DNA from 3 places in the Shewanella submarina genome. Region 1 is predicted to be linked to each of the others. Evidence: predicted binding sites of a transcription regulator. Region 1 holds the regulator's gene; each other region holds the start of a gene.

Evidence for each region. The regulator sigma-54, encoded in region 1, starts transcription at its own class of promoters, with help from an activator protein. The targets are predictions, from matches to a motif close to GTTGGCACGNNNNTNGNNT.
Region 2: flhA (flagellar biosynthesis protein FlhA) is a predicted target of sigma-54. The motif match lies at 1,633-1,651, and genes of this name have one in related genera.
Region 3: flgA (flagellar basal body P-ring formation chaperone FlgA) is a predicted target of sigma-54. The motif match lies at 2,393-2,411, and genes of this name have one in related genera.

The regions. Positions count from the first base shown of each region.
Region 1 is NZ_JBHRTD010000001.1:340,911-345,129, reverse strand. Features, by position in the region: gene lptA (lipopolysaccharide transport periplasmic protein LptA) at 1-186, shown strand, start outside; gene lptB (LPS export ABC transporter ATP-binding protein) at 183-914, shown strand; gene ACFOE0_RS01550 (RNA polymerase factor sigma-54) at 1,060-2,535, shown strand; gene hpf (ribosome hibernation promoting factor) at 2,566-2,853, shown strand; gene ptsN (PTS IIA-like nitrogen regulatory protein PtsN) at 2,856-3,299, shown strand; gene rapZ (RNase adapter RapZ) at 3,296-4,147, shown strand; gene ACFOE0_RS01530 (HPr family phosphocarrier protein) at 4,137-4,219, shown strand, end outside.
Region 2 is NZ_JBHRTD010000018.1:1,120,011-1,124,229, forward strand. Features, by position in the region: gene fliR (flagellar biosynthetic protein FliR) at 1-432, shown strand, start outside; gene flhB (flagellar biosynthesis protein FlhB) at 432-1,565, shown strand; gene flhA (flagellar biosynthesis protein FlhA) at 1,689-3,788, shown strand; gene flhF (flagellar biosynthesis protein FlhF) at 3,800-4,219, shown strand, end outside.
Region 3 is NZ_JBHRTD010000018.1:1,084,972-1,089,190, reverse strand. Features, by position in the region: gene flgC (flagellar basal body rod protein FlgC) at 1-15, opposite strand, end outside; gene flgB (flagellar basal body rod protein FlgB) at 19-417, opposite strand; gene ACFOE0_RS21920 (CheR family methyltransferase) at 529-1,371, opposite strand; gene ACFOE0_RS21915 (chemotaxis protein CheV) at 1,426-2,346, opposite strand; gene flgA (flagellar basal body P-ring formation chaperone FlgA) at 2,534-3,241, shown strand; gene flgM (flagellar biosynthesis anti-sigma factor FlgM) at 3,318-3,638, shown strand; gene ACFOE0_RS21900 (flagella synthesis protein FlgN) at 3,640-4,062, shown strand.

The sequences.
Region 1 (4,219 bases):
AGTAAAGTGACCGCTCCCCGGATTGTGTATGACATTCAGCTGCAACAGATGAAAGCTGAAGGCAACCAGAACCCGGATGACAGAGTTCATACTGTTATTAAGCCTGAAAACTTCCAGAACGATGTGAAGCAAGAGCGGCAGAAGTCTGACGAACAACAGCAAGATAAAGAGCAACCAGAGTCATGAGCGAACTGACGCTGAAAGCCGAACACCTGGCAAAAAGTTACAAAAACCGTCAGGTGGTAAAAGATGTCAGCCTGGAGGTCAAAACCGGTCAGGTTGTTGGCCTGCTGGGCCCCAATGGCGCGGGCAAGACCACAACCTTCTATATGGTTGTCGGCCTGGTGAAAAGTGATAAGGGCGCTATCTATATCAATGATGATGACCTGACGCTTGATCCCATGCACATGCGAGCCCGCAAAGGTATCGGTTATCTGCCTCAGGAAGCCAGTATTTTCCGTAAGCTGTCTGTTCGCGATAACATTATGGCCGTACTGCAAACCCGTAAAGCCCTCAGCAATGAGCAGCGGGAAGAACAGTTAGAGCACCTGCTGGAAGAGTTCAACATCACTCATATCCGTGATTCCATGGGGATGGCACTGTCTGGTGGTGAAAGACGCCGGGTAGAGATCGCCAGAGCCCTGGCCGCCAACCCCAAGTTCATTCTGCTGGATGAACCTTTTGCCGGTGTTGACCCTATCTCGGTAATAGACATCAAAAAGATTATTGAACAGCTTAAAAGCCGTGGTCTGGGCGTCCTGATCACTGACCATAACGTACGGGAAACCCTGGACGTGTGTGAGCATGCCTACATCGTCAGCCACGGCAATTTGATCGCCGAAGGTACCCCGGCAGAGATCCTGGATAACCAGCAGGTGCGTGCAGTGTACTTGGGCGAACAATTCAGGCTATAGTTAAGGCGTATGCCTCTGTGAATGCCCCCGAAAGGTGCGGCCTGAATATCAGGTACAAAGGAAACGCACCTTTCCCAGGCCAATGGACAATCCGGCTCTCGAGAATTTCCACTAAAAATATTCTAAACAGGGATTTGCGGTAAACATGAAAGCGTCACTCCAGCTTAAACTGGGTCAGCAGTTAACTATGACGCCTCAGCTGCAGCAGGCGATTCGTCTGTTGCAGTTGTCATCACTGGAACTCCAACAGGAGATCCAGCAGGCACTGGAATCCAATCCGTTACTGGAGATGGACGAGGAGCAGTACGACTCCGAGTCAGAGGATAACCCTACAGACAACACCGCCGAATTCGACCAGGAAGATTACTCAGCCACAGCGCAGGACAGCTCCAGCGTTGAAACCTCCGATGCCGTCACCCAGGAATCCATGCCGGAAGATCTGCCCATGGACACCACCTGGGATGAGGTCTTTACCGCAGCACCGGTCTCCTCTGGCCCCGCCATGCGCGATGACGATATGCCTTTTCAGGGAGAAACCAGCGAAGGCCTGTACGAGCACCTGGAATGGCAAAAGAACCTTACCCCTTTCTCCGAAAATGATTACGCCATCGCCACCGCCATTATCGAAGCCATCGATGAACGCGGTTATCTGACACAAAGCACTGAAGAGGTGCTGGAAGCTCTGGGTGATGACGAAATTGAGCTGGACGAAGTTGAAGCTGTACTCAAACGTATTCAGCACTTCGACCCTGTTGGTGTGGCTGCGCGGGACCTAAGCGAGTGCCTGCTGATACAGTTGCATCACTTCGCACCGGACACCCCCCATATCGACAATGCCCGACTGCTGATTAAAGAGCACCTGGAGCTCATCGCCAACCGGGATTTTCGTACCCTGATGCGCAAAACCCGACTGAAAGAAGATGACCTGAGAGAGGCGATCAACCTTATCCAGACATTGAATCCAAGACCTGGATTGCTGGTTAGCCGCGAGAATGATGAGTACGTGATTCCCGATGTCTCGGTCGCTAAAAAAAGTGGCCGCTGGGTGGTAGAACTCAACCCCGACTGCATGCCCAAACTGAATGTAAACCAGCATTATGCCGCCATGGCCCGCAGCACCCGCAACCAGTCGGACAGCCAGTTTATTCGCGGTCATCTGCAGGAAGCCAAATGGTTTATTAAAAGCCTGGAGAGCCGCAACGATACACTGTTGAAAGTGGCCAATTGTATTGTACAGTTCCAACAGGGCTTTTTTGAATTCGGTGAAGAGGCCATGAAGCCTATGGTGCTCAACGATATCGCCGAAGCTGTCGAAATGCATGAATCGACAATTTCCAGGGTAACCACCCAAAAATACATGCACACCCCCAGAGGGATTTTCGAATTGAAGTACTTCTTCTCCAGTCATGTCGGTACTGAAGATGGAGGAGAATGCTCGTCCACTGCCATCCGCGCCTTTATCAAGAAACTGGTGGCGGCAGAAAACCAGAAGAAGCCGTTGAGCGACAGCAAAATGGCCCAGCTTCTGGCAGAACAGGGAATAAACGTTGCCAGACGGACTATCGCCAAGTATCGAGAGGCGATGCTGATTCCGCCTTCCAACCAGCGTAAGAGTTTATAACCCTACCCGGAACAAAGGAGGTAGCTATCTATGCAAATCAACCTGACTGGACACCATATCGAGATCACCGATTCATTGCGTGAATATGTTGAGAACAAATTCACCAAGCTTGAACGCCATTTTGAACAGATCAATAATGTGCACGTTGTGCTGAACGTTGAAAAACTGCAACAAATTGCAGAAGCAAAACTGAATTTAAATGGCGGCGAAGTCTTCGCAACTTCTGAGCATAGCGATATGTATGCCGCCATCGACGCCCTGATCGATAAACTTGATCGTCAGGTGATTAAACACAAAGAGAAGCTGACAAAACACTAACGATGGAACTTCGTACCATCCTGCAGCCGGAGTGCGCATCCTGTGCCACTCCGGGCAGTAAAAAAAAGGTACTCGAGCTGGTAAGTAACCTGATTGCCGCTCAGTACCCTACCCTTTCCTCACAGGAAGTTTTTGAAAGCTTGCTGGCCAGAGAGAAAGTAGGCAGCACAGGAATCGGAAACGGTATTGCCATCCCCCATGGCAGACTTTCCAGTATAGAGCACCCCATAGCAGTTCTGGTTAAATGCACAGAGCCTGTTCCCTTCGATGCCATAGATAATCAGCCAGTAGACCTGCTGTTTGCGCTATTGGTACCGTCGGAGCAGTGTCAGGAGCATTTGGCGACTTTGTCTGCTATGGCGGAAAAACTCAGTGACAAACAGATCGTCAAACAGCTGCGTAAAGCACAGGACGACGCAGAACTCTTTCGGGTTATCACAGCATGAAACTGGTTATCGTATCGGGCCGCAGTGGCTCAGGAAAATCTGTCGCCCTCAGGGCACTGGAAGATCTCGGCTACTACTGTGTCGACAATCTGCCACTGTCCATGATTGCGACACTGCTTGAGCAGCTGCAAAGCACTACAGATCAAGTCGCTATCAGCGTTGATGTGCGTAACCTGAAAGATCAGGACAAGATACTGGAGCAGCAGCTTGCCTCGCTGAAAGACACTGAAATTACCAGTTTTTATCTGCACTCAACCGATGAAATCCTGCTGAAGCGCTACAGTGAAACCCGGCGTTTACACCCACTTTCCCGCAATCACTCCTCGCTGCAGGAAGCGATTAAGCTGGAAGGTCAGTTGCTGATGCCCCTGTCCAAGATGATGGACCACTTTATCGATACCTCCTCCCTGAATGTTTATGACCTGAGTGATAAGGTCAGACAGATTCTGATGGGGCATGTTGAGAAAGAGTTGGTTATCACCTTCGAGTCTTTCGGTTTCAAGCATGGTATGCCTACCGAAGCGGATTTTATGTTTGATGTTCGCTTCCTGCCAAACCCGCACTGGGAGCCGGACCTGCGACCTTTGACCGGTTTGGATCAGCCGGTGCAGGACTTCCTGAACCGTCAGACTCTGGTGAACAAATTTATCTGGCAGATTGAAAACCTGCTGGAGACCTGGTTGCCTCATCTGGAGCGCAACAATCGCAGCTATCTGACCATAGCCATCGGCTGTACCGGCGGTCAGCACAGATCTGTGTTTATCGCCGAACAGCTGGCCAAACGTTTAAGCCAAAGTCACCACACAGTGAAAGTTCGTCACAGAGAACTGGCTCAAGATGAAGCTTGAGCGTCAGGTCACCATCTGCAATAAACTGGGATTACACGCCAGAGCTGCCACCAAGTTGGCAATTCTGGCGAA
Region 2 (4,219 bases), on a different contig from region 1:
CCAGTGGTAGGTAACCTGTTTTTGCTGCTGACGACCATGATTTTTCTGGCGGTGGATGGTCATCTGACCCTTATTCGCATGGTGGTGACCAGCTTTGAGACTCTGCCGGTTTCCATGGCGGGGATAAGCGTCGAGAACTACCGTACTTTGGCGGAGTGGGGCAGCACCATGTTCACCAATGCGCTGACCATGGCGATGTCTTCCATTGTCGCGCTGTTGATGATTAACCTCTCCTTTGGGGTGATGACCCGGGCGGCGCCCCAGCTCAATATTTTTGCCATAGGCTTTCCTATTACAATGATCAGCGGTCTGATCATTCTGTGGCTGACGCTGTCACCTGTGATGGCACATTTTGATCAGGTCTGGACCAGTGCTCAAATCCTGCTATGTGACATTGCCAATCTGCAGTGCCGCGTGGATGGAGGACTCTGATGGCGGAGAATGATACCAGTCAGGAAAGGACTGAAGAGGCCACCCCCAAACGATTACAGGATGCGAAATCTAAAGGGCAGGTGGCCAGATCCAAAGAGTTGGGCACGGCCGCTGTGTTGCTTGCCGCCGCGTTTGGATTTTTGATTACCGGTCCCTCACTGGCGTTGGCGTTGGACAGCGTCATGACCCGCTTGTTTACCATGACGCGGGAGCAGGTATTCGACACCAACCATATGCTGAATATCTGGCAGATAGTGTTTGCCGAGCTGGCCATGCCTATGTTGGTGTTTATCAGTATTCTTGCTGTGGTCTCTTTTGTGGGGAATATCTTGCTGGGGGGGATAACATTTTCCTCCTACGCCATTATGCCCAAAACCTCCAAAATGAGCCCAATTAACGGCTTTAAGCGAATGTTTGGTATTCAGGCGCTGGTGGAGCTGGGCAAGGGACTGGCAAAATTTTCTGTGGTAGCAATAACGGCTTTTACCCTGCTGTATATCTATTTTGAAGAGATTCTCTCTCTGTCTAAAGAGTATATGCCGGGCAATCTGCATCATGCGCTGGACCTTCTGGTGTGGCTGTTCATCCTGCTTTGTTCTTCGATACTGATTATTGTGCTGATAGATGTGCCGTTTCAGATCTGGAATCACAATAAACAGCTAAGGATGACCAAGCAGGAAGTGAAGGACGAGTACAAGGACACTGAAGGTAAGCCGGAAGTTAAAGGTAAGGTCAGACAGCTGCAGCGGGAGATGGCACAGCGACGTATGATGGCGGAGGTGCCAAATGCTGACGTTATCGTCGTTAACCCGGAGCATTACGCGGTTGCGGTCAAATATGACATCAGCCGTTCTTCAGCGCCTTTTGTGCTGGCCAAAGGGGTGGATGAAGTCGCATTCAAGATCCGTGAAATTGCCCGGGAGTATGAGATTCCTATCGTCTCAGCGCCACCGCTTGCCAGGGCAATTTACCACACTACCAAAATCGACCAACAGGTCCCTGAAGGTCTGTTTACCGCGGTGGCACAGGTGTTGGCCTATGTGTTCCAGCTTAAGCAATACCAGCAGGGGAAAGGCCGACGTCCCACTCCTATTCCTCTTAATCAGCCTATTCCCGATGAGCTGAAACACTGATCTCTGGTGCTGTCTCTGTCATCTCAGATTATCCGGGTTAACCCTTTCAAACATTGCACTAATTAAACTTGGTGCGCTATTTGCTTTTCCACTGGTGATGTCAATTATCAGTCGGAAGTTGAGATGGATGTAAAAGCCACTTTAGGGCGGGTGAAAGAGGTCAGGCCCAAGCACCTCAAAGGCATAGGTACTCCAGCATTGGTACTGGCTGCCCTGGCTATGGTCGTACTGCCCATGCCTGCCTTTTTGCTGGATATTCTGTTTTCTTTCAATATTGCTCTGGCTTTGGTGGTGTTGCTGGTTGCCATCTATACCCAGCGTCCTCTCGATTTTGCCGCATTCCCCACAGTACTGCTTATTGCGACGTTGCTTAGACTGGCACTGAACGTTGCTTCTACCCGGGTGGTACTGCTTGAAGGCCATAACGGCGGGGACGCCGCCGGTAAGGTGATTGAGGCGTTTGGTTCTGTGGTGATAGGTGGCAACTATGCCGTAGGTCTGGTGGTGTTCCTGATCCTGATTATTATCAACTTTGCCGTGGTCACCAAAGGTGCCGGTCGTATTTCAGAAGTGAGCGCCCGCTTTACTCTGGATGCTATGCCAGGTAAGCAGATGGCGATTGATGCCGACCTTAACGCAGGCATTATCAATCAGGAACAGGCCAGGCAGCGACGTGATGAAGTCACCAAAGAAGCTGACTTTTACGGTGCAATGGATGGTGCCTCAAAGTTTGTTAAAGGGGATGCCATTGCGGGCATCATGATCCTGGTTATCAATATCATCGGTGGCTTCGTTATCGGCATGCTGCAGCATGATCTGGACTTCTCCACTGCAGCCGAAATTTATACCCTGCTGACCATAGGTGACGGACTGGTTGCACAAATTCCGGGTCTGTTGCTCTCTATTGCCGCCGCTTTGATGGTGACCCGTCAGAATGAAACCGGCGATATGGGCCAGATGGTGATGAGCCAGATGTTTGACAGCCCAAAGGCACTGGCTATCGCGTCTGGTGTATTGCTGATTATGGGGCTGGTTCCCGGCATGCCGCATCTGGTGTTTCTGAGTTTTGCCGGTTTAACAGGTTATGGTGCCTGGTACATTCGAAAACGGGCAGAAGTTAAAAAGCAGGAAGCACTGGAGAAGGCCAAGGAGGGCGAGCTGGATCCCATGAAGAGCCAACCCAAAGAGCTCAGCTGGGATGATGTACAGCATGTTGACACCATAGGTCTGGAGGTGGGCTATCGACTCATCCCTCTGGTTGATAAAGGGCAGGGCGGAGAACTGCTGGGCCGGATTAAAGGGGTCCGTAAAAAGCTGTCTCAGGAGTTGGGTTTCCTGGTGCCTGCAGTGCATATTCGCGACAACCTCGACCTGGCGCCTAACGCCTATCGTATTTCACTTATGGGAGTGGTTGTCGGTGAAGCAGAAGTACGCCACGACTGCGAGCTGGCAATCAACCCAGGCCAGGTGTTTGGCAAGCTGGAGGGCACGCCAACCCGTGATCCGGCCTTCGGTCTGGAGGCCGTGTGGGTAACACCTCAGCAGCGTGAGCACGCGCAAACTCTGGGTTATACCGTCGTTGATGCTGCCACAGTGGTGGCGACACATATCAGTCAATTGTTGACCAACAATGCTTCCAAGTTGCTGGGTTATGAAGAAGTGCAGCAGTTACTGGATATGCTCAGCAAGCAATCACCCAAGCTGGTAGATGGCTTTATTCCTGATGTGATGAGCCTGGGGAATGTGGTGAAGGTGATGCAGAACCTGCTCAATGAAGGTGTTTCTATCCGGGATATGCGCACCATTATTCAGACCCTGCTGGAGTATGGCAGCAAGAGTAATGATACCGAAGTTTTGACCGCCGCGGTTCGTATCGCCTTGAAGCGGATGATAGTGCAGGAGATAGCCGGACCTGAAGCCGAAATCCCCGTCATTACTTTGGCGCCAGAGCTGGAACAAATGTTGCATCAGTCTATGCAGGCAACCGGAGGGGAAGGCCCGAATATCGAGCCCGGCCTTGCAGAGCGAATGCAGCAGTCACTGGCAGATGCGGCTCAAAGGCAGGAAATGGTGGGGCAACCGGCAATTTTGCTGACATCAGGCATGCTGCGCTCCACCCTGTCCCGGTTTATTAAATACACCATCCCCAATATGCGGGTGATCTCTTATCAGGAAGTTCCTGATGAGAAACAGATAAGAATTGTGTCTGCCGTCGGTCAATAGAGGGTTGATAAGTGAAGATAAAACGATTTTTCGCAAGAGATATGAGAACGGCCCTGGCTCAGGTCAAAGATACCCTGGGGTCTGATGCCGTGATCATGTCCAACAAAAAAGTGGCCGGTGGCATCGAGATTGTCGCTGCCGTTGATTATGACGACCCCAAGCCAAGACAAAGTCCGGCGGCTCCCGCCACCATGGGTATGAACGAGGATACAGTTTCCCTCGGTAAGAGCAATGTGGTTAAGACTCGCAGCAATGCACCTGCTCAGGCTCAAAAGGTCCCGGCAGACTCTCTCCAGGCACTGCTTGAGCGTCAGCAGCAAAGGTTGAGTGAACAAAGTCGCCAGCCTGAACCTGAGCCGGAACTGCCTGCCTGGGCTCGCGGCCTGACAGAAGCGGCGCAGCCACAGTCTCAGCAACAATCAAGACCAGAG
Region 3 (4,219 bases), on a different contig from region 1:
ATTGAACAGACTCATGGATTAACTCCCTTTCAGCGCCTTTTTCAGGCCTGCAAACTTACGGTCCAGAAACCCCAGCGACATTTGATACTCAAGGGCGTTTTCCATAAACGCCGCCTTTTCCTGCTGGATGTCTACTGTGTTGCCATCACCCGTATCCGGCTGGTTAGGCACGCGATACTTAACATGTTGCTGGGTGAGGGCCTGCAAATCGAAGTGCTTGTCGTGGCTGCGCGCCATACTCAAGCCGCCCTGATGACTCTTTGCATCCTGCAGCGCAGTAGCAAAGTCCACATCCTGAGCCTTGTAATGAGGAGTATCCGCATTGGCGATATTGCTGGAGATCACTTCGGCACGCTGTGCACGAATGCCCACCGTGTGTTGATGAATGCCGAGAGCTTTATCAAATGAGAGCGCCATAAATTTGCCTCCTCAAAACCGTTGTGGATTTAAACTGCAAATCATGTGCCAATAAAAAAGGGACGACATAATGTCATCCCTTTTCAATCCTGGTGGTTAGCCGCAAAACCTTTAGCTGCGCTTGCGGTAGTAAATTCCGGGGTTGCAACGAACCATGTCAAACTCTTCGGTTACCCCGGCGGCAGATTCAGATGCCCCCAGAAACAGAATGCCGCCTGGATTCAAAGCGGCAGCAAATTGCCGCAGTATGTTGCTCTTTGCCTCCGGCGAAAAATAGATCAGCACATTGCGGCAAAAGATAATGTCGAACTTACCCAGGGAGGCGTAGCTGTCCAGCAAGTTATGAGGACGAAAGTTCACCATGCGTTTGACGTTATCTTTCAGCTGCATGGTGCCCGTATTACAGGGTTCAAAAAACTGGCGCTTACGCTCTTCCGACAAGCCACGGGCCAATGCCAGAGAGTCATATTCCGCTTTGCGGCAACGCTCCAGCATAGAAGGTGAAAGGTCTGTCGCCAGAATAGAGACGCCGGCAGAAGGAACCGCACCGAGTGCTCTTTGTTGGCACTCCAGCACTGTCATGGCAATGGAGTATGGCTCCTGTCCCGATGAGCAGGCTGCCGACCAAATTTTCAATGGTCCGCCTTTGCCGGCAAACTCAGGCAGTAACTCACTGGCGAGCAATTCGAAGGGATACTTGTCCCGAAACCAAAGGGTTTCATTGGTGGTCATGGCATCAATCACTTCGGCACGCAGTTGGCGCTCTGCGGGTTTCATCGACTTACTGACCAACTCAGATAAAGTTGGCAAGTCGTACTTCCCCATCAAAGGCGCCAGACGGCTACGCACCAGGTACTGCTTGTTGTCCCCCAACACTATGCCACTGTGTTGTTCCAGAAATTGCTTGAACTGAGTGTATTCAGTCTCCGCAAGTGTCTTATTCGCCACTGTCATTCCTATTCACTGCACTCGCAATGCGAGCTAAACCCTGTCCCCGAAAATCCGATCTTACAAACTAAGGTGTTTGTTTACTGTGGTTGCCAGTTCATCCGGATTGAACTTGGCAATAAAATCATCTGCACCAACCTTCTCAACCATGGCCTGGTTGAATACCCCACTCAGAGAAGTATGCAATACGACCTTGATATCTTTAAGTTTTGGGTTAGCCCGTATCTCAGATGTCAGCGTATAGCCGTCCATCTCTGGCATCTCAATATCCGAAATGATCAGCGGGATTTCATCTGCCAGATTCTCATGGTCTTCAGCAAACTCCAGCAACATATTCAAGGCATCACGTCCATCTTTGGCGGTATCAATTTCCAGCCCAAGTGACGTCAAAGAACGAATAATCTGCTTGCGCGCCACAGCCGAATCGTCAATCACCATGATGTGGTAATTCTTATCCTCTTCCAGCGTTAACTGCTCCTGGGCTTCTTCGCTGAGTTCAGTTTTCACCGGCGAGATCTGATCAAGAATCTTCTCTACATCGAGAATCTCCACCAGTTCACCTTCAATCTCGGTCACCGCCGTCAGGTAAGAGCCCTTGCCGGTACCATCCGGTGGCGGCATCACCTCTTCCCAGTTGGTGTTGATAATGCGTTCTACGCCCTTCACCAGGAAGCCCTGAACACTGCGGTTGTACTCAGAAATGATAATAAAGCAGTCGCTGACATCCTCGATGGGCTTGCCACCGGTCGCCGCACTCAGATCAATTACAGACAGAGTCTGCCCACGGATCTGTGCAATACCGCGGATAAAAGAGCTCAACTTTGGGAGATTGGTTAATGGCGGGCACTGCAGCACTTCTTTCACTTTGAATACATTGATACCAAAGCGCTGACGGCCATTAAGTTTGAATAACAGCAGCTCCAGCCGGTTTTGACCCACCAGCTGTGTCCGTTGATTAACAGAATCAAGAATGCTTGCCATAAAAATGCCCTAGCTGCTCGTTTTTGTGAGATGCCTACCTTGGAGTATAGGCATATTCCTTGCTTTGTTCCTGACTGAGGGCCTCGATAGCAAAATATCGACAATCCTTTGACAGTTTTCCCTGAGGGTGCAAACCCGCAGAGGAAAGTATAGGTGTAATCTGACACGACAAGCTAGTCTGTAACTAATGAATATTAAAGCATTTAACATCACAGCCACTTTTTTGCTCGGATTTTGCGCACAGGTCTCGGCACAAATTTCAGTGCCCACTCAGGAAGAAATTCATCAACTGGCTAAAGCGACCGTCGCGGCGAAAATCGATAATATTGCTGGTGCAAAGGTGAATATAGAACCCCAAATGCTGGCCACTCGAATGAGCCCCCCAAGATGCAGTGAACCCATGCAGGGGAGCATGGCCTCAGATCGCGAAATCGGTAAAAACAACACAGTCAAAATTTCCTGTACCTCGCCGGACATGGATTACCCCTGGCAGATGTTTATCTCGGTACGGGTAGAAATTCTCAGACCGGTAGTGGTCGCAGATGCACATTTGGGTTCCGGGCAACTGATCGACCCGGACAAAATCAGACTTGAGTGGGTTGACCAATCTCAGCTGCGGGGGTCACAGTATGAAGACACTCAGGATTTGGTCGGCACCCGCGCCAAAAGGCGGATTGCCAAAGACTCTCCCATATTCTCTGCCAATGTGTGCTTTGTTTGCCGTGGCGACAAGGTTGATATCATGGCCCGTACTGACGGCTTTATGATCAAGACCCAGGGCGAAGCCCTACAGGATGGTATTGTCGGTGACAGTATCAGGATAAAAAACAGCCGTTCAAACAGACGCTTGGATGCTACAATAATTGGCATTGGCGAAGTTGAAGTGAAAATGTAAAATTTCCCTAAAGCTATCTGCTATGCAGCCGATAAACTGTTACAGACTCTAGAGACAATCACGCAGGAGCCAAGAAATGGCTATTGATATCAACAAATTAAGCGGCGTAAACAATACCCGTAGCCGGACGGCGGTTGGTGAATCCAATCAGGCGCCCAAGTCCACAGATACTCAACCTGCGGCGTCCGGTAATAAACCTGACTCGGTAAACATTACTCCTCAGGCTCAACAACTCCAGGGAGCACACAGTAAGATGGCATCCATGCCAGAGGTCGATGTACAGAAGGTTGCCGAAATCAAACAGGCAATAGCTGAAGGACGTTACAAGGTTGACGCTGAAAAACTGGCGTCCAATATCGCTCAATTTGAGCAGGAACTTCAGGACCTGAACAACTGATATGAGCAGCGATATCGCCGTGTTGCTGGACTCACAGCAACAAACCCTGACCTCGCTCAGGGAAGTTATTTCGGAAGAAAAGCAAGCACTCAGCCAACAACAGGCTGAGTCTTTGCTTTCTCTGGCCGAGAAAAAACAGCAGTTGCTGATGCACATTCAGCGTCACGACGAACTGCTGGCCGCTCACCCGGACAAAGCACGGCTGACCGCAGACCTGGCGCCCAAGGTAGATGAAATCAAACAGGCTCTGGATGCATGTCAGCAGGCCAATGAAGCCAACGCCCAGTTGATTGATATGAACCTGGCCAGTATCAACCGCCTCGCTTCTGCACTGCAGGTGAGCCGCAATGCCACCAGCCTGACTTACGACGGTAAGGGTAAAACCTCCACTATCTCCACTCTGGGTAACAACCTCAAAGTTTAAGTCTGTGATTTAATGCCCGCAGTAAGTCTGTCTGCGGGTGTATGTCCTTCCTCAGTCACTTCCACCGTTTACTCTCATTACTGCTTACTCTCATTCCTTTTAGACCCACTCTCGCAGCAACCGAAAGTCCAGCCTCACATCCATTTCAGCTAGCTAC